Regions from separate parts of the Pseudomonas sp. GT1P32 genome, predicted to be linked through region 4. Evidence: predicted binding sites of a transcription regulator. Region 4 holds the regulator's gene; each other region holds the start of a gene.

Region 1 (5,879 bases), 2.6 Mb from region 4:
ATCCTGGCGGAAGTGGCGCCGACACCGGAAGCGATTTCCGTCGGCGTGGTCGATGTCGAGACCCAGCACAAGGCGTTGTCGTTGCGGGTGCTGACGGTCGATGACTCGTCGGTGGCGCGCAAGCAGGTCACGCGCTGCCTGCAAACGGTCGGCGTCGAAGTGGTGGCGTTGAACGACGGACGGCAAGCGCTGGAATACCTGCGCAAACTGGCCGATGAGGGTAAGAAGCCGGAAGAAGAGTTCCTGATGATGATCTCCGACATCGAGATGCCGGAGATGGACGGGTACACCCTGACGGCCGAGATCCGCAACGACCCTCGCATGCAAAAGCTTCATATCATCCTGCATACTTCGTTGTCGGGCGTATTCAATCAGGCGATGGTCAAGAAAGTCGGTGCCGATGACTTCCTCGCCAAATTCCGTCCTGATGACCTGGCATCCCGGGTAGTTGACCGGATCAAAGCAGCAGACATCAGCTAGGGGCCTTTTGCCCCTGGTGATTAACACGATTTAAGAGGCGGCATCTTTGTCTACGGGTAATTTGGATTTCGAACAATTCCGGGTCTTCCTGGAAAAAGCCTGTGGCATTTTGCTCGGTGAAAACAAGCAGTACCTGGTTTCGAGCCGTCTCAACAAACTGATGGAACAGCAAGGCATCAAGTCCCTGGGTGAGCTGGTTCAGCGCATCCAGACCCAGCCGCGCAGCGGTTTGCGCGAGTTGGTGGTCGATGCCATGACGACCAACGAAACCCTGTGGTTTCGTGACACCTATCCGTTTGAAGTCTTGAAGAACAAGGTACTGCCCGAAGCGATCAAGGCGGCTCCGGGGCAACGCTTGCGAATCTGGTCGGCGGCCTGCTCGTCGGGTCAGGAACCGTATTCGCTGTCGATGTCCATCGACGAGTTCGAGCGGGTCAATATGGGCCAGTTGAAGATGGGTGTGCAGATCGTTGCCACTGACCTGTCCGGCACCATGCTGACCAACTGCAAGACTGGCGAGTACGACAGCCTGGCCATCGGCCGTGGGTTGTCGCCCGAACGTCTTCAACGTTATTTCGACCCGAAAGGGCCGGGGCGCTGGGCCATCAAGGCGCCGATTAAGAGTCGGGTGGAGTTTCGCTCGTTCAACCTGCTGGACAGTTACGCGAGCCTCGGCAAGTTCGACATCGTGTTCTGCCGCAACGTGCTGATCTACTTCTCCGCCGAGGTGAAGAAAGACATCCTGTTGCGCATCCACAGCACGTTGAAGCCTGGCGGTTATCTGTTCCTTGGCGCGTCCGAAGCGCTGAACGGTTTGCCGGATCATTACCAGATGGTCCAGTGCAGCCCGGGGATCATTTACCAGGCGAAGTGATGGGTTGGCGGTAGTTTGAAAAACGGGAGTCCTTTGGGGCTCCCGTTTTTTTTGTCTGCTGTTTTGGTGTGTATATCCGTTTCTGGGGTTATGGCTGATATTGGTTCCGCTTTTACAGCGGGTCACTTGGAAAAGCGCCAAGTAACCAAGCGCTCTTGCCCCTTTCGTTCGGTGCCTCGCCTAGGCTCGGCATGCCCTCGCTCCGGTCCTGCTCCGTGGGCCCGCCGCGATCGGCCATCCCTGGCCGTGCGCGGCTAACCCGGCATCCATGCCGGGTTGCCCACTGCGCAGAACCTGCGCTCGGCCTCTCGAGGGGGCGCTCAGATCAAAAGCTGAAGGCGAGCTAACGCTCGGCCTGATGAGTGGTGGGAATCAAAAGCGTACGCCGATTCCTGTAGGAGCCGGCTTGCCGGCGAAAAGCGTTTGGACAACGCGTTCATTCAGACAGCTCGCGTTATCGTTGACGCCCATCGCTGGCAAGCCAGCTCCTACCATTTTGAATCGTGTGAACTCAATCCATTGTAGGAGCCGGCTTGCTGGCGAAAAGCGTCGGGGCAACGCGTTCATTCAGACAGCCTGCGTTATCGTTGACCTCCATCGCTGGCAAGCCAGCTCCTACCATTTTGAATCGTGTGAACCCAATCCATTGTAGGAGCCGGCTTGCTGGCGATAGCGGCCGTCCAGCCAACACATTCATTGCCTGACCCACCGCTATCGCCAGCAAGCCGGCTCCTACAGGGGGAATGCGTAAAAGTCCGAAATTGGTGGGGCCATCACATTGCTGGAGCGCGGGCACGGCGCATGAGCCAGGTCGGCTATCAGGCCGCCTCGGCGGCTGTGGCGGTAGTCGCCCCCTCGAGAGGCCGAGTGGAGGTTCTGCGCAGTGGGCAACCCGGCATGGATGCCGGGTTAGCCGCCCCCGGCCATGGATGGCCGATGGCGGCGGGCCCACGGAGCAGGACCGGAGCGAGGGCATGCCGAGCCTTAGCGAGGCACCGAACGAAAGGGGCAAGAGCCCTTGGTTACTTGGGGCTTTTCCAAGTGACTCGCCGTAAGGGCGAAACCAATAGCCGCCGTTACCCCAACAACGGATATGCCTACAAACCCCGGTCACAACCCGAGCCCAAACCGAAAGCGGCAGAAAAGCGGCAGACGGCGGAAACCCGTTGCCGCTTTTCTGGCATTGCCGCTTCGCCCCTTGCCCGCAAAGCCCCGGTTTACGGGCTTTTTTGAATTGGCACGCCGCTTGCTATATCCATCGTACGAAAAATCAGGTCACCCGAAGGTTTCCCGACATGAGCATCAGCTTCGATAAAGCGCTCGGTATCCACGAACAAGCCCTGGGCTTCCGCGCCCAGCGTGCCGAAGTCCTGGCCAACAACATCGCCAACGCCGACACCCCGAACTACAAGGCTCGGGATCTGGACTTCTCGAAAGTGCTCGCCGAGCAGAACGAGAAAACCAAGAGCGGCACATTCGCCTTGAACATGACCAACAACCGTCATATCGAAGCCGAAGGCATGGGCAATGGCGACGAGTCGCTGCTGTATCGCACGCCGATGCAACCGTCGATTGACCAGAACACCGTGGACGCCCAGCTGGAACAGTCGAACTACGCGGAAAACGCGATCAACTTCCAGGCCAGCTTCACCCTGCTCAACAGCAAATTCAAAGGGCTGATGTCAGCCATTCGCGGAGAGTAAGTCATGTCTCTATCCAGTGTTTTCAACATTGCCGGTAGCGGCATGAGTGCGCAAACCACGCGCTTGAACACCGTGGCCTCGAACATCGCCAACGCCGAGACCGTCTCGTCGAGCATCGACCAGACCTATCGCGCACGTCATCCAGTGTTCGCCACCATGTTCCAGGGCGGGCAGAGCGGCGGCAGCGATTCGTTGTTCCAGAACCAGGAAGCAGCCGGTCAGGGCGTGCAAGTGCTGGGCGTGGTCGAAGACCAGAGCAATCTGGAAGCGCGCTATGAGCCGAACCACCCGGCGGCCGACGCCAAGGGCTACGTCTACTACCCGAACGTCAACGTGGTCGAAGAAATGGCCGACATGATTTCCGCGAGCCGTTCGTTCCAGACCAACGCCGAAATGATGAACACCGCCAAAACCATGATGCAGAAGGTCCTGACCCTCGGTCAGTGATAAGGGGCGACTCAGATGAGTGTTACCGATACCACCAGCGGCATCAGCCTCAAAGACATCCTGGCCAACTCTTCGATCAAGACCAACACCAGTGCCGATGGCCTGGCGTCCGCCACGAACAGCGCCACCGGCAAAAAGGCCTTGGGCAAGGATGCGTTCCTGCAGTTGCTGGTGACACAGCTGAAGAACCAGAACCCGCTGGAGCCGCAGGACAACGGCGAGTTCGTTGCCCAGTTGGCACAGTTCAGCAGCCTGGAAGGCATCACCACGCTCAACACTACCGTGAGTGGCCTGGCCAGCAATTACAACTCGTCCCAGGCCTTGCAGGCTTCGTCGCTGGTCGGGCGTTCGGTCATCGCCCCGAGCGACAAGGCCGTGGTCGATACCTCCAAGAGCTTCAACGGGACCATCGCGGTTCCGGCGTCGGTGGATCCGGTGAAAGTGAAGATTACCGACGCCGATGGCAAGGTCATCCGCACCATCGACTTGGGCAGCCAAAAAGCCGGCAGCACCAGTTTCATCTGGGACGGCAAGAACGATGCGGGCGAAGTGGCCAAGGCGGGTACGTACACCTTCGGCGCCACCGCAACTTACGACGGCAAGGCGACTTCGCTGGTGACGTACCTGCCGGCAACTGTCAGCAGCGTGACCATCAGCCAGACCGGCGGTGAGTTGATGCTCAATCTCGCCGGGGGGGGCAGCATCGCCCTGTCCAAAGTACAAACAATTGGTATGTAGAGCCGACTAACACGGCACAAAGGAGTGGAATATGTCTTTCAATATCGGCCTTAGCGGTCTCTATGCAGCCAACAAACAACTGGACGTGACCGGCAACAACATCGCCAACGTCGCGACCACCGGTTTCAAATCGTCCCGTGCGGAATTCTCGGACGTTTACTCGGCGACCAAGCTGGGTTCCGGTAGCAAAACCATTGGTAACGGCGTGCGCCTGGCCAACGTTTCCCAGCAGTTCACCCAGGGCGACGTCAACAACACCGGCAACGTGCTGGACATGGGCATCAACGGTTCCGGCTTCTTCGTGCTGAACGACAACGGCTCGATGTCCTACACCCGTGCCGGTACGTTCAAGGTCGACAAGGACGGTTACGTCACCAACACCGACGGCACTGCGCGTCTGCAAGGTTACGGCGTGGACGCCAACGGCAAGATCATCAACGGCGTGTTGACCGACCTGCGTATCGATACTTCGAACCTGGCGCCAAAAAACACCTCCACGGTGTCGTCGACGATCAACCTGAACTCCACCGCACCGGTTATCGATCAGGTTGCCACCCCGTTTGATTCGACCAAAGAAGCCTCATTCACCAAACAGTTCAGTACCCCGATTTATGACACTCAGGGTAACAAGCACGTCATGGACCAATACATGGTCAAGACCGGGGCGAACACCTGGAAAACCTACACCCTGATTGATGGTCGCAACCCGAATGGCACCGACCCTAGTCCTACCGCGGTTCCGTTGAACCTGCCGGTCGCTTCGACCATGGTGTTCGATACCTCTGGCAATCTGGTTTCGGTCACCACACCGGCCGTTCCGGCGCCGATCGTCAGCCCTGACCTGAAGGTCACCGGCTGGATTCCCGGTGACGTGAAAAATGGCGTGTGGACAGCGAACGGCGCTACTTCCGGCGTCGTTACGATCTCCATGGCCAAAACCTCGCAGTACAACGCCGATACCGCGCGTTCGATTCCTTCGCAGAACGGTTACGCCACGGGCCAGATCACCAACCTGACCATCGATGGCAGCGGTATCATGCTGGCCAACTTCAGCAACAGCCAGACCAAGGCCATCGGCCAGATCTCGCTCGCCAGCTTCACCAACGAGCAAGGTCTGCAGCCAGTAGGCGGCACCAGCTGGAAAGAAACCTACTCGTCGGGTATCCCGGGCTACGATGCGCCGAACACCGGCACCTTGGGCGAGATCCACTCCAACTCCCTGGAAGAGTCCAACGTCAACCTGACCAGCGAACTGGTCGACCTGATCAAGGCGCAGAGCAACTACCAGGCGAACGCCAAGACCATCTCGACTCAAAGCACCATCATGCAGACCATCATTCAGATGACCTGATGCGGGTTGGTTGATTGCTGCACAAAGAACCCCTCGCAAGAGGGGTTTTTTTATGGCCGGGATTTGAGGTGTGGGTGGCATGGACTACTTCGCGAGTCAGCCTGACCGCTACATTCCTCAAGGCAAAAGAAAACTATCGGTACGCTAGAGGCTTGATCAAGGGGTGGAAAAGCGGTTCGCGGAGCCTACCGCGCCCAAAGCCGTCCTTTCGGTAGGGGCAGAATTTTTACTGGTGGCGACTGGATATTATGATGGCCATAGGCTAGACCAAACCCAGATACATCCA
Region 2 (5,879 bases), 1.2 Mb from region 4:
CGGCCATGATCAGGCGTCAGACCTGGCCGATCAGAGCTTTGAAGTGTTTCTGCATGCCCGGCATCAACTGGAAATCTTCCCGGAAGTCGAGCCGACACTGGAGACGCTGGCCAAACACTATGCACTCGGCGTCGTCACCAACGGCAATGCCGATGTGCGCCGTTTAGGGCTGGCCGACTACTTCAAGTTTGCGCTGTGCGCCGAAGACATCGGCATCGCCAAACCGGACGCACGCCTGTTTCATGAGGCGCTGAAGCGTGGCGGCGCAACGGCCGCGACGGCGGTGCATATCGGCGACCATCCGGGCGATGACATTGCCGGGGCGCAGCAGGCGGGGTTGCGGGCGATCTGGTTTAACCCGCAAGGCAAATTGTGGGAAGCGCAGAAAGCACCGGACGCCGAGATTCGCAGCCTGACCGAGCTGCCGGCGTTGTTGGCGCGGTGGAACTCTGGCTCTGTGTAAAACAACCAACACCGCCAAACCCTGTAGGAGCCGGCTTGCTGGCGATGGCGTCCTGCAGAACAGCACACATTTCAAAATCTTTCGCCAGCAAGCCGGCTCCTACAAGGGATTGCTCCGGGCTTCAGAATTTTTCTCCGCCCATGAAAAAGCCCGCAGCGACGGCGGGCTTTTTCAGCAAGCAAGGGCAGACGCTTAGATAGGCCGGCTGCCGTACTTGTTGTCAGGCTTCTTGGGAGGATCGGCGACCACATTGGCCTCCACTTCCTGCACCTTGCCGCCCTTGGCCAGGAACTCTTCCATGGCCTTGGCCAAGGCATCGCGTTCCTTGTTTTTTGCTTCGACGCTCGGCAGCTCATCGACCGATACCGCTGCCTTGGCTTTGCCTTTGGCGGTCGGAACGGGCGTTTCACCGCCATCGTCTTCAGCGACGTCTTCCGCCGCTGCTTCCAGACCTTCTTCGGTTTCGTCGTCGTCGCCTACTTCGAGGTCGTCGTTTTCCAGATCATCGTCGCTCATGTTCTACCTCATGACTTGCGAAAAGCAGATTAGTTATAGCCCAGCTTTGCCCTCTGTCGAAGGCTGCCGGAAAAATTCAATAACCGCTGGTGACCAGCGGCTCATGCCTCTTCACCGTGCACGGTGGCGAGGACTTTACGGGCACCGCCAAAATCACGGTGCTCGCCCAGATAAACGCCTTGCCAGGTCCCTAACGCCAGTCGGCCCGCCGAAATCGGCAAACTGAGCTGACAGCCAAGCACGCTGGCCTTGAAGTGCGCCGGGAGGTCGTCCAGGCCTTCGTCGTTATGCTCATAGCCGTCTGTTCCTTGTGGGATCAGACGATTGAAAAATCGTTCGAAGTCGCGACGTACCGCCGGATCGGCGTTCTCGTTGATGGTCAACGACGCCGAGGTATGCTGCAGCCACAAATGCAACAGACCGACCCGACACGCCTTGAGTTCAGGCAGGCCGGCGAGTAACTCGTCCGTTACCAGATGAAAGCCCCGGGGCCTCGCCCGCAGGGTAATCAGAGTCTGTTGCCACATACAGTTCTCCGCACGTTCGGGGCGCATTCTAGCGCGCTCTGGGAAAAAACAAAGGCCCTAATATTCCTTCAATCATGTAAGCCATTGGCCGCAGAAAAACGCCCGCCGTAAACACCACTAAACGTGTACGAAAAAACCTTTCAGCAGTCCCCACACTGACAAACTCCAGACAAAAAAATGCCCGGCAAGCCGGGCAAGTTTTTTTATGCGCGTCTTACAAGTTGTAGCCGCGTTCGTTGTGAAGCGCCAGATCGATGCCGACAGCCTCTTCTTCTTCGGTGATACGCAGACCCATGACAGCGTCCAGTACCTTGAGAATGATGTAGGTGACAATTGCGGTGTAGATCACCGTGAAGCCCACGCCTTTGCACTGAATCCAGACTTGTGCGGCGATGTCGGTGACGGTGCCGAAGCCACCCAGCGACGGAGCGGCGAACACACCGGTCAGGATCGCGCCGAGGATACCGCCGATACCGTGCACACCGAAGGCGTCCAGGGAATCGTCATAACCGAGTTTGCGTTTCAGGGTGGTGGCGCAGAAGAAGCACACCACGCCTGCTGCCAGACCGATCACCAGCGCGCCCATCGGGCCCACGGTGCCAGCGGCCGGGGTGATTGCAACCAGACCGGCGACCACACCAGAGGCGATACCCAGTGCACTTGGCTTGCCGTGAGTGATCCACTCGGCAAACATCCAGCCCAGTGCGGCGGCGGCGGTTGCGATCTGGGTAACCAGCATCGCCATGCCGGCAGTGCCGTTGGCCGCTGCGGCGGAACCGGCGTTGAAGCCGAACCAGCCGACCCACAGCATGGCGGCGCCCATCAGGGTGTAACCGAGGTTGTGCGGTGCCATCGGGGTGGTCGGGAAGCCTTTACGCTTGCCGAGCACGATGCACGCCACCAGACCGGCCACACCGGCGTTGATGTGCACCACGGTGCCGCCAGCGAAATCGAGCACGCCCCAGTCCCACATCAGGCCGCCGTTGCCGGACCAGACCATGTGCGCGATCGGTGCATAAACCAGAGTGAACCAGATGCCCATGAAGATCAGCATCGCGGAGAACTTCATCCGCTCAGCGAAGGCACCGACGATCAGCGCAGGGGTGATGATGGCGAACGTCATCTGGAAGGTGATGAACACCGCCTCAGGGAACAACGCCGCAGGACCCGTCAGGCTGGCGGGGGTGACACCGGCGAGGAAAGCCTTGCCCATGCCGCCGAAGAAGGAGTTGAAGTTGACGACGCCCTGTTCCATGCCGGTGGTGTCGAACGCGATGCTGTAGCCATAAATGACCCACAGGACGCTGATCAGACCGGTAATGGCGAAGCACTGCATCATCACGGAAAGAATGTTTTTGGAGCGAACCATGCCGCCGTAGAACAGCGCGAGGCCGGGAATGGTCATGAACAGCACGAGGGCTGTCGAGGTCAGCATCCAGGCGGTATCGCCGGAATTGAGGACTGGGGCCGCCACTTCGTCTGCCGCCATGGCCAGGCTGGGCATTACGAGGGACAACAGGGCTCCTAGCCCTGCGAATTTACGCAGAGTCATATTGTTTTCTCCTGGGGCGTTGGGGTTTGTGGCGGCTTAAATCGCGTCGGTATCGGTTTCGCCGGTACGGATGCGAATCGCCTGTTCCAGATTGACCACGAAGATCTTGCCGTCACCGATCTTGCCGGTATTGGCAGCCTTGGTTATCGCCTCGATAACCCGATCAAGATCCTTGTCGTCAATGGCGACATCGATCTTCACCTTGGGCAGGAAATCGACCACGTATTCCGCGCCGCGATACAGCTCGGTGTGACCCTTCTGCCGCCCGAAGCCTTTGACTTCGGTAACGGTAATGCCCTGCACGCCGATCTCGGACAGCGATTCGCGCACGTCGTCCAACTTGAACGGCTTGATGATGGCAGTGACTAGCTTCATGAAAACTCTCTCCCGAATTGGTGGACTTGCCCCAGGAAAACAAACCCGGCTCAAGTCTAAGCGCAGTGCCTGGCTTTGTAACGCATCGTCGGCCTTACCTGCCCGTCCGACGCCAGCTAACCGCTCCTCACGAAACTCTTCCCCCGTTTCGCTTGGCGCACTGCATTCGTCACATCGACTGCATCAGTGCATGGGTCACTACCGTCTAAGCAGAAAGCTTGCCATCTCCACAAAACCCTCAGTTTTCAAGCCCTTGGCCGTAGATGCCCACCACATCGCTGCAACACCGGACGCGTTACGCACAACAACGGTGCGGCGCCGTCCGTCCGCATGCGCGAAAAGCGTGCACCCCTGCGGTCGGGATTGACTATAGACACTGCGTGATACACTGCCCGCCATTGTTTCCAGGACCTTTCCCATGCTCGCGCCCAAAGATTTCCTCGACGCCTTGACCGGCACCGCCTCCCGCCTCTTCAGCGGCGACACCCCACTGCCGAAAAGCGAAATCGAAAGCCAGTTCAAAGCGTTGCTGCAAAGCGGCTTCAGCAAACTGGACCTGGTGAGCCGGGAAGAGTTTGATAGTCAGATGGTCGTGCTGGCACGCACGCGGGCACGCTTGGAAAGCCTGGAAGCGAAGGTTGCCGAGCTGGAAGCAAAGCTCAATCCCCCAACCGAATAACACGCAAAACCCACTGTAAAAACCCAATCCCCTGTGGGAGCGAGCCTGCTCGCGATTGAAGGTCGGCACGACCTTCAGATTCATCTGTAGGAGCTGCCGCAGGCTGCGATCCTTTGATTTCCAGCCCCGCAAAAATCCCGGCAACGTCCTACAACAAAACCACCGCCGTCCGATTGCGTCGCCAAGTATCCGGCCTCTAAGCTCATCCCCAGCTGAATATTCAGCTCTGGGTTTGGCGACCCGGAAGACCCCGACGCACCGCGACCACATTCGACCGAGGAACTTATTCCCATCTCGAATTATGGCGGCTATGCGTGGGAGACCTTCGGGTCTGCCGGTTCTCGGGCGTCACCGGTTCGCCAACCCGCGCATGGCTGCCACCCTTTTCGTTTGGCGACGATCAGAGGCAGTTTTCTTCATTTGATCCCGAGAACTGCACGATGGACGAAAACTATCTGATCCCCCACGTCTTCACCCGCCACAAACTCCACCTCCACGCCCTCCTCCTCCAAAACCAACCCTGGTTCAGCGCCCGCGATCTCGGCCGCTTCCTGCGCCTCTACCTCGACGACCGCGCCGTCCGCAAACTCGACCCCGACCAGCGCCAGTCCGCACGAATGCTCATCAACGGCAGCATCGAAAACACGCTATTGATCAGCGAATCCGGCGTCTACGCACTACTGATCTACCACTACTGCCCCGAACACCGAGCCCTGCGCGAATGGCTGACCCACGACGTAGTGCCAGCCCTAAGGGATGCCCAGCAACCCATATCTATCGAACGGCCGATCCTGAGCCTGCTGAACTGGCCGGAAATGTCACTGAGTTTGCTGCACTGGAATAACCAGCCGTGGATTCGGTTGCAGGATGTTCCGCACGTTCTACCTGACCGGGATGAGTCAAACCGTGCGGTCAATGCGCCTTGGTGGAAGAGAGCTTCGCGGATGCTGCAATCGCTTTAACACCCATTTGCGCCGTCTATTGACTACGTTTGCTGCTCGGCAGACGTAGTCCTTTTCCATAACCAAACCCAATTTCACCCGCTGTGCTTCTGACGTCCTTCATTCATCTCAGTACGGTCCTACATTAGCCAACTCCTGCGCCTGATTACGTGACCACGCCCGCGTCCGTTAACTTCTTCGCCTCGATCTCAATAGTACAAACGCGATGAGAAGAAAGGGAAAAGGCACAGAACTCCGCAATCAGATATTCAAGTCTGATGCTCGAAATCTCACTTACGAAGCAATGTCCTATGATCCTGACGTTCGTGCCGCGGGAATCAACGTCTCAGCACTCAGGCTCGATCCAATCACCGCGGCTGCAATCAGCTCCTGTCATCTGTGGCAAGAGGCAATCCCGTACCCGTGGGAATGCATCCCGGATTGGAAGCGAAAGGATGCAAGGGGACTGGATTTAGCCATCTGGTATGAAGAAGAGCTCTGTGGCTTGTGCTATGCGACTCCGCGTGAAAGTACTGTCTGCATAAAAATAGTACTGTTGCAGGGGCATACAAGAAACACCCACCCTTTGCGGGGCTGGATCGCTCCAATTGCATTACGGGCTAGCGAATTTTATGCACGGATGCTGGGTTGCGATGAGATTGAGGTACAAGAACCCGACCCGGGTGTCATCTCCTACTATCAAAAACTTGGATTCATTTTTGACAAAACCAACCGCCTTGTCTTTTCGCTAGACGACCAATAAGATCGATCCACTCATCCAGGCACGCGAGGTGTCTATGAAACGCAAAAAGCAAAAAGCGAAGCC
Region 3 (5,879 bases), 750 kb from region 4:
CAACAGCGGTCTGACCATTGGACAGAGGGCCGGGCTGGCTGACGATCGGGTCTTCGGTGATGGTCACGGTCAGGCTGCCGTGAGTCACGGCGGCCGGGGACACTTTGACGTTCTGGCCGATCACGATGGTGCCGGTGCGGGAGTTGATGATGACTTTCGCCACCGCCTGACCCGGATCGACTTCAAGGTTCTCGATGATCGACAGATAGTCGACGCGCTGGCTCGGATCCAGCGGCGCACTGACGCGAATCGAACCGCCGTCGATGGCCTGGGCAACGCCAGGGCCGAGCATGTCGTTGATCTTGTCGACGATGCGCTTGGCGGTGGTGAAGTCGGAACGGTTGAGGTTCAACGTCAGGCTGTTGCCCTGATTGAAACCGCTCGGCACCGAACGCTCGACCGACGCACCACCAGGGATGCGACCGGCCGACGGAACGTTGACGGTGATCTTCGAACCGTCGCGACCTTCAGCATCAAAACCGCCGACCACCAGGTTGCCCTGGGCGACTGCATAAACGTTGCCGTCGATACCCTTGAGCGGCGTCAGCAGCAAGGTGCCGCCACGCAGGCTCTTGGAGTTACCGATGGAGGACACGGTAATGTCCACCTGCTGACCCGGTTTGGCGAAGGCAGGCAAGTCGGCACTGATCGATACCGCCGCGACGTTCTTCAACTGCACGTTGCCCGAACCGGCCGGCACCTTGATGCCGAACTGCGAGAGCATGTTGTTGAAGGTTTGCAGGGTGAACGGTGTCTGCGTCGTCTGGTCGCCGGTACCGTTAAGCCCGACCACCAGGCCGTAGCCGATCAATTGGTTGGAACGTACGCCGGAAATACTGGCGATATCCTTCAGCCGCTCGGCCTGAGCACCAAAGGCTGCGGACATCAGGAACGCAGCCACCATCAGGTGTTTGAAATTCAACGTGACCACCTAGAAAGGGAACAGCGGGCTGAGGAAGAAACGGTCGAACCAGCCTGGCTGACTCGCATCGGCAAACGAACCGGTGCCCGAATAGGTGATGCGTGCATCGGCGATGCGCGTTGACGAAACCGTGTTGTCGGTCGCGATGTCATCGGCCCGGACCAGGCCGGCGATCCGTACCAGTTCATCACCGGTATTGAGGGTCATCCACTTCTCGCCGCGCACGGCAATGATGCCGTTGGGCAAAACGTCGGCGACGGTCACGGTGATCGAACCGGTCAGGCTGTTGCCCTGCCCGGCCTTGCTGTCGCCCTTGGTCGCGCGGTCGCCGCTGTAACTCGCATTCAGTGACAGATCATTGTCACTGAATGGGCTGTTAGTGTTGGGCACCACACCGAACAGCGACGTCAGACCGATGCCGGCCTTGCTGTTCTTGGCCACTTGCGAGTTGGCGTTTTTACTGGCCTGGGTTTTTTCGTTCAGGGTGATGGTGATGATGTCACCGACCCGGAACGCCTTGCGGTCGCTGTACAGGTTCTGTTCGAAACCGGCCTGGTAGATCGAGCCGTTGTTCGCGGCAGCCGGCAATGGCGTACGCGGCAACACCGGGGCGTAGTAAGGGTCATTGGGCTTGGGCGTCGGACCGACGCAACCCGCCAGCGCGGCGACGCCAATCAGTGCCAGGACAGATACAAAGCGATTCATGACCCTACCTCACGGTGTTGCAGGCGGCCTCATGACCGCCTCATAGACTTGATTACAGATTCTGCGTTACGAACGAGAGCATCTGGTCGGCGGTGGAGATCACCTTGGAGTTCATCTCGTAAGCGCGCTGGGTGGTGATCATGTTGACCATCTCCTCAACGGTGCTGACGTTGGAGGTTTCCAGGGTGTTCTGCAGCGTGGTACCGAAACCGGCCAGGCCTGGCGTGCCAACTTGCGGCGCGCCGCTGGCGGCGGTTTCCAGGAACAGGTTGTTACCCACGGCTTGCAGGCCGGCCGGGTTGATGAAGTCGGCGGTTTGCAGGTTGCCGATCACCTGGGATGCCGGGTTGCCGGCAATGGTGATGGACACGGTGCCGTCACGACCGACCGTGAAGGTCTGGGCATCGTTCGGGATGACAATGGCCGGCTCCAGGGCGAAACCACTGGCGTTGACGATCTGACCGTTGGAATCGAGGTGGAACGTACCGTCACGGGTGTAGGACGTGGTGCCGTCCGGCTGCAGAATCTGGAAGAAACCGCGACCGTCGATGGCCATGTCCAACGGCTGCTCGGTGGTTTGCAGGCTACCGGCGTTGAAGTTTTTCTGAGTGCCGACAATGCGCACACCGGTACCAATTTGCAGACCCGACGGCAGTTCGCTGTCCTGGGTCGACTGGGCGCCTGGCTGGCGTTTGATCTGGTACAGCAGGTCCTGGAACTCGGCGCGATCACGTTTGAAACCCGTGGTCGACACGTTCGCCAGGTTGTTGGAAATGGTGGTCAGGTTGGTGTCCTGGGCGGACAGACCTGTTTTGGCAACCCATAGAGCCGGAAGCATTCGATTCTCCTCGTGCGCCTGTTTTACGGCGCGACGTTCTGATAATTAGCTGATCTGCAAGACCCGAGCCATGGCCTGGTCGTCGTCTTTGGCGGTGTTCATCATCTTGATGTGCAGCTCGAACTGCTTGGCCAGCGCCAGTACCGAGGTCATCTCTTCCACGGCATTGACGTTGCTCGACTCCAGGAACCCGGACACCAGCTTGACGTTGGCATCGGCTTGCGCCGGCTTGCCGTCCTTGGTGTGGATCGAACCGTCCAGGCCTTTGGTCATGTTCTTGAAATCCGGGTTGACCAGCTTGATGCGGTCGACTTCAGCCATCACACGAGGGCCTTCGCCCATCGCACGAATGCTGACGGTGCCGTCTTCACCCACTTCGATTTGCTGCTCGGGCGGCACGGAAATCGGCCCGCCATTGCCCATCACCGGCATGCCGTTGCCGGCCCGCAACACGCCCAGGGCGTCAACGTTCAGGCTGCCGGTGCGCACGTAGCTTTCACCGCCGTCGGGGTTCTGCACCGCGATCCAGCCGTTGCCCTGTACCGCGACGTCGAGGTCGCGACCGGTTTGTACCAGAGAGCCCGAGGAGAAGTCGGTGGCCGGACGTTCGGACATCGCAAACGCACGCGCCGGAAAGCTGTCACCGAACACCGGCATCGAACGCGCCTGCTCCAGGTCTTTCTGGAAGCCGTTGGTGGAGATGTTCGCCAGGTTGTTCGCATGAGCCTTCTGCGCCAGTGCATTCTGGCTGGCGCCGGTCATTGCCACATAAAGGTACTTGTCCACACTCTTTCCTCTGCATGCCGGACGTTTGCCGCCCACCGCTGTACTGCTGAGCGATAAGCAATTTGCAGACCAACTTTTTTCTGGCGGCGCGGAGCCCGGCAAACAAAGGACTTGGGGCGTTCAGGGGGAAATCAGGGAATGTGTCAAAGACGAAAAACCGGCGGTGTTATGCCGGTAAGTGGCAAGGCTTGACCTCGGCGCTGGCTGCGCAGGCCTCATCGCGAGCAGGCTCACTCCTACATTTGGAATGCAATCCCCTGTAGGAGTGAGCCTGCTCGCGAAGAGGCAGGCACAAACACCGCAAAAGTCAGCTAGGACTCGGTCTTGCCGACTTCATACTCCCGCAACTTGTTGGCAATGGTGGTGTGAGATACACCGAGCCGCTTGCCCAACTGCCGACTGCTCGGGTGCTCCGAATACAAACGCTCCAGCACCGCTTTCTCGAACCGCCCGACAATGTCATCCAGCCCGCCCTCAAGCGAGAAATCGCCAAGCGGCTGACGCACGCCATAATCCGGCAGGCGAATATGTTCAGCCTTGACCGTCCCGCCTTCGCACAACGAAACCGCCTGGAACAACACGTTTTCCAACTGCCGGACGTTGCCCGGCCAATGGTAGTGACTGAGCCGCTCCATGGCCGCCGGCGCCAGTTTCGGCAGCGCACAACCGATCTGCCGGCTGGCCTGATCAAGGAAGTGCTCCACCAACGGCGTCAAACCATCCAGGCATTCGCGCAGTGGCGGGATATGCAGCGAAAGCACGTTCAAGCGGTGATACAAATCCTGGCGAAACTCGCCACGAGCGCACAACTCCGACAGGTCGACCTGCGTGGCACAGATCACTCGCACATCGAGGTAAACCTCTTCATCACTGCCTACACGACGGAAGCAACCGTCCTGCAGGAATCTGAGTAATTTCACCTGCAAGCGCGGGCTCATTTCACCCACGCCATCGAGAAACAGCGTACCGCCCGCCGTCAGCTCCAACAGCCCGAGCTTGCCTTCGGCACGGGCGCCTTCGAACGCACCGGGGCCGTAACCGAACAGTTCAGTCTCGGCCATGGACTCCGGCAGGCCGGCGCAATTAAGCGCCATCAGTGGCGACTGTCCCCGCGGGCTCGCCAAGTGGCAGGCACGCGCCAGCAATTCCTTGCCGGTGCCGGTTTCGCCTTCTATCAATAGCGGCGCATCCAGCGGCGCCATGCGCCGGGCTTCACGTACCACCGCCGCCATCACTTTCGAGCTTTGGAAGATGCTGTCGAACCCGCGCAGCTCCTGTTTGCGCACGTTGTAGATGCGCTCCCCTACCCGGTCGGCTCGATGCAGGGTCAGCACCGCACCGGCCATGGCCTCGCTGTCGTCATGCTCCGATTGCAGCGGCGCGATGTCGGCCAGAAACACGTCGCCCTTGACCTTGACCCGCAGCCCGTTGATCCGCGACTTGTTGGCGCGCACCAGTTCCGGCAAATCGAAATCCTCGGCGTAACGCGACAAGGGAATCCCCGGCACCTCATCGACACGCACGCCGAGCAACTGCGCCGCCGCGCGGTTAGCCGCGACAATCGAGCCGCCCATGTCGATCGACAACACCGGAAATTCCAGGGCGCCGAGCAAAGCATTAAGCTCCATGTGCCGACGTTCACTCGGCATGAGGCCTACACGCTTGACGCCAAAGACCCCGGCAATCGACTCGAATTTCGGACGCAACGCCTGGAACTGAATATTGATCAGGTTCGGGCAATGCAGGTAGATCGCGTTGCCATGCTCGCCACCCACTTCACCGCGAGCGACGTTGATCCCGTACTCGACCAGCAAATTGAGAATGTCGCGCAGGATGCCGATGCGGTTCTGGCAGTGGACTTTGATACGCATATAAGGCCCGAAGGTAAATTAAGGCGATGGATCGCTTCCTGTAGGAGCTGGCTTGCCGGCGATGGGGTCCTTGAGAACGCTATCGCAGGCAAGCCGGCTCCTAAATACAGCGGCTTACCAATCAATCGAGGCCCACCAGGAAATATTTCTCTGGGCACGCTCAGATAGTCGTCAAGATTATGTGACACCTGTGAGCCATTTCAAACCCGAAAAACTCATGCGCAGCACCACAGCAGTCAATCCGTAACGAAAAGTTTACGAAAACCGACGAATATTCCTACATGCGACGGCTTACACGTGCTGCAACATCGCAATTCCTGAGGTATTTCTAAGTCCATAGCAGGACATAACAAGAACGAAATCCCCTAGCAGGAGAGCAGCATGAAGCAGACGCAGTACGTGGCTCGCGAGCCCGATGCGCAAGGTTTTATCGACTACCCCGCCGAAGAACACGCGGTGTGGAACACGCTGATCACTCGCCAACTGAAAGTGATCGAAGGGCGTGCGTGCCAGGAATACCTGGACGGTATCGAAAAACTCGGTCTGCCCCACGACCGCATTCCGCAACTCGGCGAAATCAACAAAGTCCTCGGTGAAACCACCGGCTGGCAGGTTGCCCGAGTACCCGCGCTGATTCCTTTCCAGACTTTCTTTGAATTACTGGCGAACAAGCAGTTTCCGGTGGCGACGTTTATTCGTAGCCGCGAAGAGCTGGATTACCTGCAAGAGCCGGACATTTTCCACGAGATCTTTGGCC
Region 4 (5,879 bases):
GGGTTCCGGCTGGTTCAGCAGGCGCAACTTGATGGTATCGCGCAGCTGGTACAGGTTCAGGTTGGTGGTGATGACCTTGAGATCGGCGAGGTCGGCAATCGGCCCCAGAAGGCTGGTTTCATCGTTGATCGCCTCGGCCAGCGAGCGGTTGGCGCTGCTCAGCGGGTGACGACGGCGAGTTTCCGAAAAACGCTTAAGCAAGGTTTCTTCGTCGGCGTCCAGGTACAGGACGTCGCACTGGATATGCCGGCTGCGAACTTCTTCGAGCAGTTCCGGAAACCGGCTCAGGTGGCTCGGCAGGTTGCGCGCGTCAATGGACACGGCAACCAGCGGTTGCGCCAGTTCGGTGTGGATCAGCGCGCGTTCAGCCAGTTCCGGCAACAACCCGGCGGGCAGGTTGTCGATGCAGTAATAGCCGTTGTCCTCGAGAACATCGAGCGCGGTGCTTTTACCTGAGCCGGAACGGCCACTGACGATGATCAAGCGCATGATTAGTGCCCGTTTTGCTCGTCCAGGACAACCTGATACAAGGCTTCATTGCTCGGGGCGCTACGCAGGCGATCGCGGACTTCCTTGCGATCGAGCATGCTGGCGATCTGACGGAGCAATTCAAGGTGCGCATCGGTAGCGGCTTCGGGGACCAGCAAGACGAACAGCAGGTCAACCGGAGCACCGTCGATGGCGTCGAAATCGATAGGGGCGTCCAGGTGCATCAAGGCGCTGATGGGCGAGGTGCAACCTTTCAGCCGACAGTGAGGGATAGCGATGCCGTTACCAAAACCGGTCGAACCGAGTTTTTCACGGGCAATCAACGCCTCGAAGACATCTTGCATCTCCAGATCCGGCACTTCCCGGGCGATCAGGTTGGCAATTTGCTCGAGGGCTTTCTTTTTGCTGCCGCCCGGCACGTTCACGAGGGAACGGCCGGGGGTCAGGATGCTTTCAAGTCGGATCATGGGTTGGGAGTGTTAACGACCGGTCGCGCCCTGGAGGAGGCTCTGGGTCTTTTCCTTATGCTTTTTGAGTTGTTTATCCAGCTTGTCGGTCAATGCGTCGATCGCCGCGTACATATCGGTATGTTCCGCGTTGGCGACCACTTCATTGCCGGGAATATGCAGCGTGGCTTCGATTTTCTGCTTCAGCTTTTCGACCGTCATCGTGACCTGCACGTTGGTGATCTTGTCGAAATGCCTCTCTAACCGTTCGAGTTTTTCGCCGATGTAGGTGCGAAGAGGTTCGGTCACTTCCAGTTGGTGTCCACTGATGTTGACTTGCATACAGCTTCTCCTTCGTTGCCAGTGCATAAAGCGGTAGACCAGATGATCTACCACTGGAACGCTGTGGCGTGGCTCTACATCAACCGCTTGCGTTCGCTCGAAGGCGCGATCCCGAGGGATTCGCGGTACTTGGCGACGGTGCGGCGAGCCACCTGAATGCCTTGTGCCTCCAGTAAACCAGCGATCTTGCTGTCACTCAACGGCTTTTTCTGATTTTCCGCGGCAACCAGTTTTTTGATGATCGCGCGGATCGCCGTGGACGAGCATTCACCGCCTTCGGAGGTGCTGACGTGGCTGGAGAAAAAGTATTTCAGCTCATATATGCCCCGGGGGGTATGCATGAATTTTTGTGTCGTTACGCGGGAAATCGTCGACTCGTGCATGCCCACCGCTTCGGCGATGTCATGCAGCACCAGCGGTTTCATCGCTTCGTCGCCGTATTCCAGAAAACCGCGCTGATGCTCGACGATCTGGGTGGCAACTTTCATCAGGGTTTCGTTGCGGCTTTGCAGGCTCTTGATGAACCAGCGGGCCTCTTGCAACTGATTACGCATGAAGGTGTTGTCGGCACTGGTGTCGGCGCGGCGAACAAAACCGGCGTATTGGGCGTTGACCCGCAACCGTGGCACCGATTCCTGGTTCAGCTCGACCAGCCAGCGCTCGTTGTCCTTGCGCACGATCACGTCGGGGACGACGTACTCGGCTTCGCTGGATTCGATCTGCGAGCCAGGGCGCGGGTTGAGGCTCTGAACCAGTTCGATCACCTGGCGCAGTTCATCTTCCTTGAGCTTCATGCGGCGCATCAGCTGGCTGTAGTCGCGGCTGCCGAGCAGGTCGATGTAATCGGTGACCAGGCGCTTGGCCTCGGCCAGCCAAGGTGTCTTGGCTGGAAGCTGGCGCAATTGCAGCAGCAGGCATTCACCCAGGTTGCGGGCGCCGATGCCGGCGGGTTCGAATTGCTGGATGCGATGCAGGACGGCTTCGATTTCGTCCAGTTCGATGTCGAGTTCCGGATCGAAGGCTTCGAGGATTTCCTCGAGGGTTTCGTCCAGGTAGCCCTGATTGTTGATGCAATCGATCAGGGTCACGGCGATCAGGCGATCGGTGTCGGACATCGGCGCCAGGTTCAGTTGCCACAACAGGTGGCTTTGCAGGCTCTCACCGGCGGATGTACGGGTAGTAAAATCCCACTCGTCGTCATCGTTGCTCGGCAGGCTGCTGGCGCTGGTCTGGTAGACGTCTTCCCAGGCGGTGTCGACGGGCAGTTCGTTGGGAATGCGCTCGTTCCAGTCACCTTCCTCGAGGTTGTCCACCGTCGGGGCGGTTTCCTGATAGGAGGGTTCTGAAACGTCGGCGTTGGGTTGCTGTTCGGCTTTGTCGGCCAAGGGGTCGGCGTTATCGAAGTCGTCGCCTTCTTCCTGGCGTTCGAGCATCGGATTGGACTCCAGGGCCTCCTGGATTTCCTGTTGCAGGTCCAGGGTCGACAATTGGAGCAGGCGGATGGCCTGTTGCAGCTGCGGTGTCATCGTCAGCTGCTGGCCCATTCTCAAGACTAGCGATGGTTTCATGGCAGGGGCTAAACACCTTATTCGCCGGCGCACATGCGCCATCCACTACAGGGCGCCGAAGCGCCAAACATAAGCAAATTATATGCCCGAAACCGTAGCGTTTGCCTAGAGCGCTGTAACAATAAAAAAGTATTGATTTTTTATCGAGACAAGCGCTCGGACAGCCAGCCAGACACCTCAGCGCTTACAGGCGGAACTCATGGCCCAGATAGACTTCTTTCACGAGGTCGTTGGCCAGGATGGTGGCCGAATCACCTTCGGCGATCAATTGGCCATCGTTGACGATGTAGGCGGTTTCGCAGATATCCAGCGTTTCACGGACGTTGTGGTCGGTGATCAGCACGCCAATGCCCTTGGCCTTGAGGTGGTAGATGATCTGTTTGATGTCGCCCACCGAAATCGGGTCCACGCCGGCGAACGGTTCGTCGAGGAGGATGAATTTCGGGTTGGTGGCCAGTGCCCGGGCGATTTCCACACGGCGGCGTTCGCCACCGGACAGGCTCATGCCGAGGTTGTCGCGGATGTGGCTGATGTGGAATTCCTGCAGCAGGCTTTCCAGTTCCTTGCGACGACCGGCCTTGTCGAGTTCCTTGCGGGTCTCGAGGATCGCCATGATGTTGTCGGCGACCGATAGTTTGCGGAAGATCGACGCTTCTTGCGGAAGATAGCCGATACCTGCCTTCGCACGACCGTGCATCGGCTGGTGGCTGACGTCCAGATCATCGATCAGTACGCGACCCTGATCGGCCTGAACCAGGCCGACAATCATGTAGAAGCAGGTGGTTTTGCCGGCGCCGTTAGGGCCAAGCAGGCCGACGATCTGACCGCTGTCGATAGACAGGCTGACGTCGCGCACGACCTGACGGCTCTTGTAGCTCTTGGCCAAATGCTGAGCTTTCAGAGTTGCCATTACGGGGCCTTTTGCTCGTCGGTTTTCTTTTTCGGCTGGATCACCATGTCGATACGCGGACGCGACTCGGTCACATTGGTGCCCGTGGCTCGGCCTGCGCTGGCAAGCTTTTTGTTGGTGTCGTAGACGATTTTCTCGCCTTGGGTGACGTTGCCGTCTTTATCGACAACTTTGGCGCGATCAATCAGCACGACGCGGTCTTGCGAGGCGTGATACTGGATGGTGACGCCCCAGCCCTGAACCGGCTTGGTGTCACCAGCGGTTTGGATCTGCTCGAAGTAGGCGAGGTTGCCCACCGAGGTCACCACGTCGATGTCGCCGTTAGGTTTGCGGGTCATGGTCACAGTATTGCCGGTGACCTTCATTGAGCCCTGAGTGATGATCACGTCACCTTTATAGGTGGCAACGCCATTCTTGTCGTCCAGTTGGGCGTCGTCGGCCTGAATGCGGATAGGCTGATCTCTATCGGTCGGCAGAGCCCAGGCGCTCACGCTTCCCAGTGCTGCGCTCAGACCGAGCAAAATAGGGAGAGTTTTAACGAGCCTCATACTGTCCTCTTACGTTCGATAGCAGGTGTATCCTGCTTTCTTTCAAATACGCTTTCATTCCCTTGCCAGTCGATACACCGCCAGCGCCGTCGATTCTAACGGGTTGCTCGGTCTGCGCATATTGCTGTTGCGGGAACACGGTCATGCGGGTGGTGGTAATCAGGGTCTTGCGGTTTTTCTCGTCGAAGCGCGTGATGCGCACCGAGTCAATCAGTTCGACCTGAGTGCCGTCCGGGTTGACCTCGCCGTGTTCGCTCTGGACGTGCCAGGGGAACTCGGTGCCGCGGAACATGTTCAGGTCCGGGTTGGTCAACAGCGTCACTTCGGTCGCCTTCAGGTGTTCAACCTTGTCGGACGTCATTTCGTATTGCAGTTTGCCATCCGGCAGGTACTGGACGCTGTGCGCGTTGATCGCGTAGTAGTCGATCGCGCTTTCATCGACCGTTACCACTGGCTTGTCGAGGAAGCGTTCCGGGCTGATGTTCCAGTAGCCAACCGCAGCAAATATCGCTGCGATGCAACCGAACATCAGGAAGTTGCGAAATTTCTTGCTCAGCATAGTTGGCTCACAGGTACGCGGCGTTGGCCGCATCGAGGCGGCCCTGGGCGCGCAGGATCAATTCGCAGAATTCGCGAGCGGCACCCTCGCCACCACGGGCCTGGGTGATGCCGTGGGCGTGTTCACGCACAAAACTGGCGGCATTGGCCACCGCCATACCCAGGCCAACGCGGCGAATCACCGGCAGGTCTGGCAGGTCGTCGCCGAGGTAGGCGACTTGTTCGTAGCTTAGGTTGAGCTGGGCGAGAAGCTCGTCAAGCACCACCAGTTTATCTTCACGGCCCTGATAAAGGTGGGGAATGCCGAGGTTCTTCGCTCGTCGCTCGACCACCGGGGTCTTGCGGCCGCTGATGATAGCCGTCTGCACGCCCGCTGCCATCAACATCTTGATGCCCTGGCCGTCGAGTGTATTGAATGTCTTGAATTCGCTGCCGTCTTCAAGGAAGTACAGGCGTCCGTCGGTCAGGACGCCGTCGACGTCGAATACCGCCAGTTTGATCTGTTTGCCGCGTTGCAGCAGGTCCGTGCTCATTACATTACTCCCGCACGCAGCAAGTCGTGCATGTTCAAGGCGCCGACCGGGCGGTCTTCGCTATCGACCACGACCAGCGCGTTGATTTTATGGTCTTCCATGATTTTCAGGGCCTCGGCCGCAAGCATTTCGGCGCGGGCGGTCTTGCCGTGAGCGGTCATGACCTGGTCGATCGTCGCGCTGTGGATGTCGATGCTGCGATCCAGGGTGCGGCGCAAATCGCCGTCGGTGAAGATCCCGGCGAGTTTGCCGTCGGCTTCCAGGATCACGGTCATGCCCAGACCCTTGCGGGTCATTTCCATCAGCGCGTCCTTGAGCAGGGTGCCGCGCTGGACTTGCGGCAGCTCCTGCCCGGCGTGCATGACGTTTTCCACTTTCAACAGCAGGCGTCGGCCCAGCGCACCACCGGGGTGGGAAAAAGCGAAGTCTTCAGCGGTAAAGCCGCGGGCTTCCAGCAGCGCAACGGCCAGGGCGTCGCCCATGAC

The links. Region 4 encodes sigma-54, which starts transcription at its own class of promoters, with help from an activator protein. Its sites were predicted from a motif close to ANTGGCATNNANNTTGCTNT; they were not measured.
Region 1: flgB (flagellar basal body rod protein FlgB) is a predicted target of sigma-54. The motif match lies at 2,588-2,607, and genes of this name have one in related genera.
Region 2: glnK (P-II family nitrogen regulator) is a predicted target of sigma-54. The motif match lies at 3,640-3,659, and genes of this name have one in related genera.
Region 3: ACYZUC_RS12310 (flagellar basal body rod protein FlgF) is a predicted target of sigma-54. The motif match lies at 3,306-3,325, and genes of this name have one in related genera.

The regions. Positions count from the first base shown of each region.
Region 1 is NZ_CM142704.1:6,025,726-6,031,604, forward strand. Features, by position in the region: gene ACYZUC_RS27620 (chemotaxis protein CheV) at 1-480, shown strand, start outside; gene cheR (protein-glutamate O-methyltransferase CheR) at 527-1,354, shown strand; gene flgB (flagellar basal body rod protein FlgB) at 2,650-3,057, shown strand; gene flgC (flagellar basal body rod protein FlgC) at 3,061-3,504, shown strand; gene flgD (flagellar hook assembly protein FlgD) at 3,520-4,242, shown strand; gene flgE (flagellar hook protein FlgE) at 4,274-5,593, shown strand.
Region 2 is NZ_CM142704.1:4,636,346-4,642,224, reverse strand. Features, by position in the region: gene ACYZUC_RS21195 (HAD family hydrolase) at 1-463, shown strand, start outside; gene sutA (transcriptional regulator SutA) at 656-979, opposite strand; gene ACYZUC_RS21185 (secondary thiamine-phosphate synthase enzyme YjbQ) at 1,081-1,506, opposite strand; gene ACYZUC_RS21180 (ammonium transporter) at 1,721-3,058, opposite strand; gene glnK (P-II family nitrogen regulator) at 3,095-3,433, opposite strand; gene ACYZUC_RS21170 (accessory factor UbiK family protein) at 3,852-4,112, shown strand; gene ACYZUC_RS21165 (BRO-N domain-containing protein) at 4,553-5,074, shown strand; gene ACYZUC_RS21160 (hypothetical protein) at 5,851-5,879, shown strand, end outside.
Region 3 is NZ_CM142704.1:2,684,929-2,690,807, forward strand. Features, by position in the region: gene ACYZUC_RS12295 (flagellar basal body P-ring protein FlgI) at 1-904, opposite strand, end outside; gene flgH (flagellar basal body L-ring protein FlgH) at 932-1,627, opposite strand; gene flgG (flagellar basal-body rod protein FlgG) at 1,680-2,465, opposite strand; gene ACYZUC_RS12310 (flagellar basal body rod protein FlgF) at 2,511-3,251, opposite strand; gene ACYZUC_RS12315 (sigma-54-dependent transcriptional regulator) at 3,563-5,122, opposite strand; gene phhA (phenylalanine 4-monooxygenase) at 5,504-5,879, shown strand, end outside.
Region 4 is NZ_CM142704.1:3,435,330-3,441,208, reverse strand. Features, by position in the region: gene rapZ (RNase adapter RapZ) at 1-489, opposite strand, end outside; gene ptsN (PTS IIA-like nitrogen regulatory protein PtsN) at 492-956, opposite strand; gene hpf (ribosome hibernation-promoting factor, HPF/YfiA family) at 969-1,277, opposite strand; gene ACYZUC_RS15865 (RNA polymerase factor sigma-54) at 1,352-2,845, opposite strand; gene lptB (LPS export ABC transporter ATP-binding protein) at 3,030-3,755, opposite strand; gene lptA (lipopolysaccharide transport periplasmic protein LptA) at 3,755-4,303, opposite strand; gene lptC (LPS export ABC transporter periplasmic protein LptC) at 4,290-4,862, opposite strand; gene ACYZUC_RS15845 (KdsC family phosphatase) at 4,870-5,394, opposite strand; gene ACYZUC_RS15840 (KpsF/GutQ family sugar-phosphate isomerase) at 5,394-5,879, opposite strand, start outside.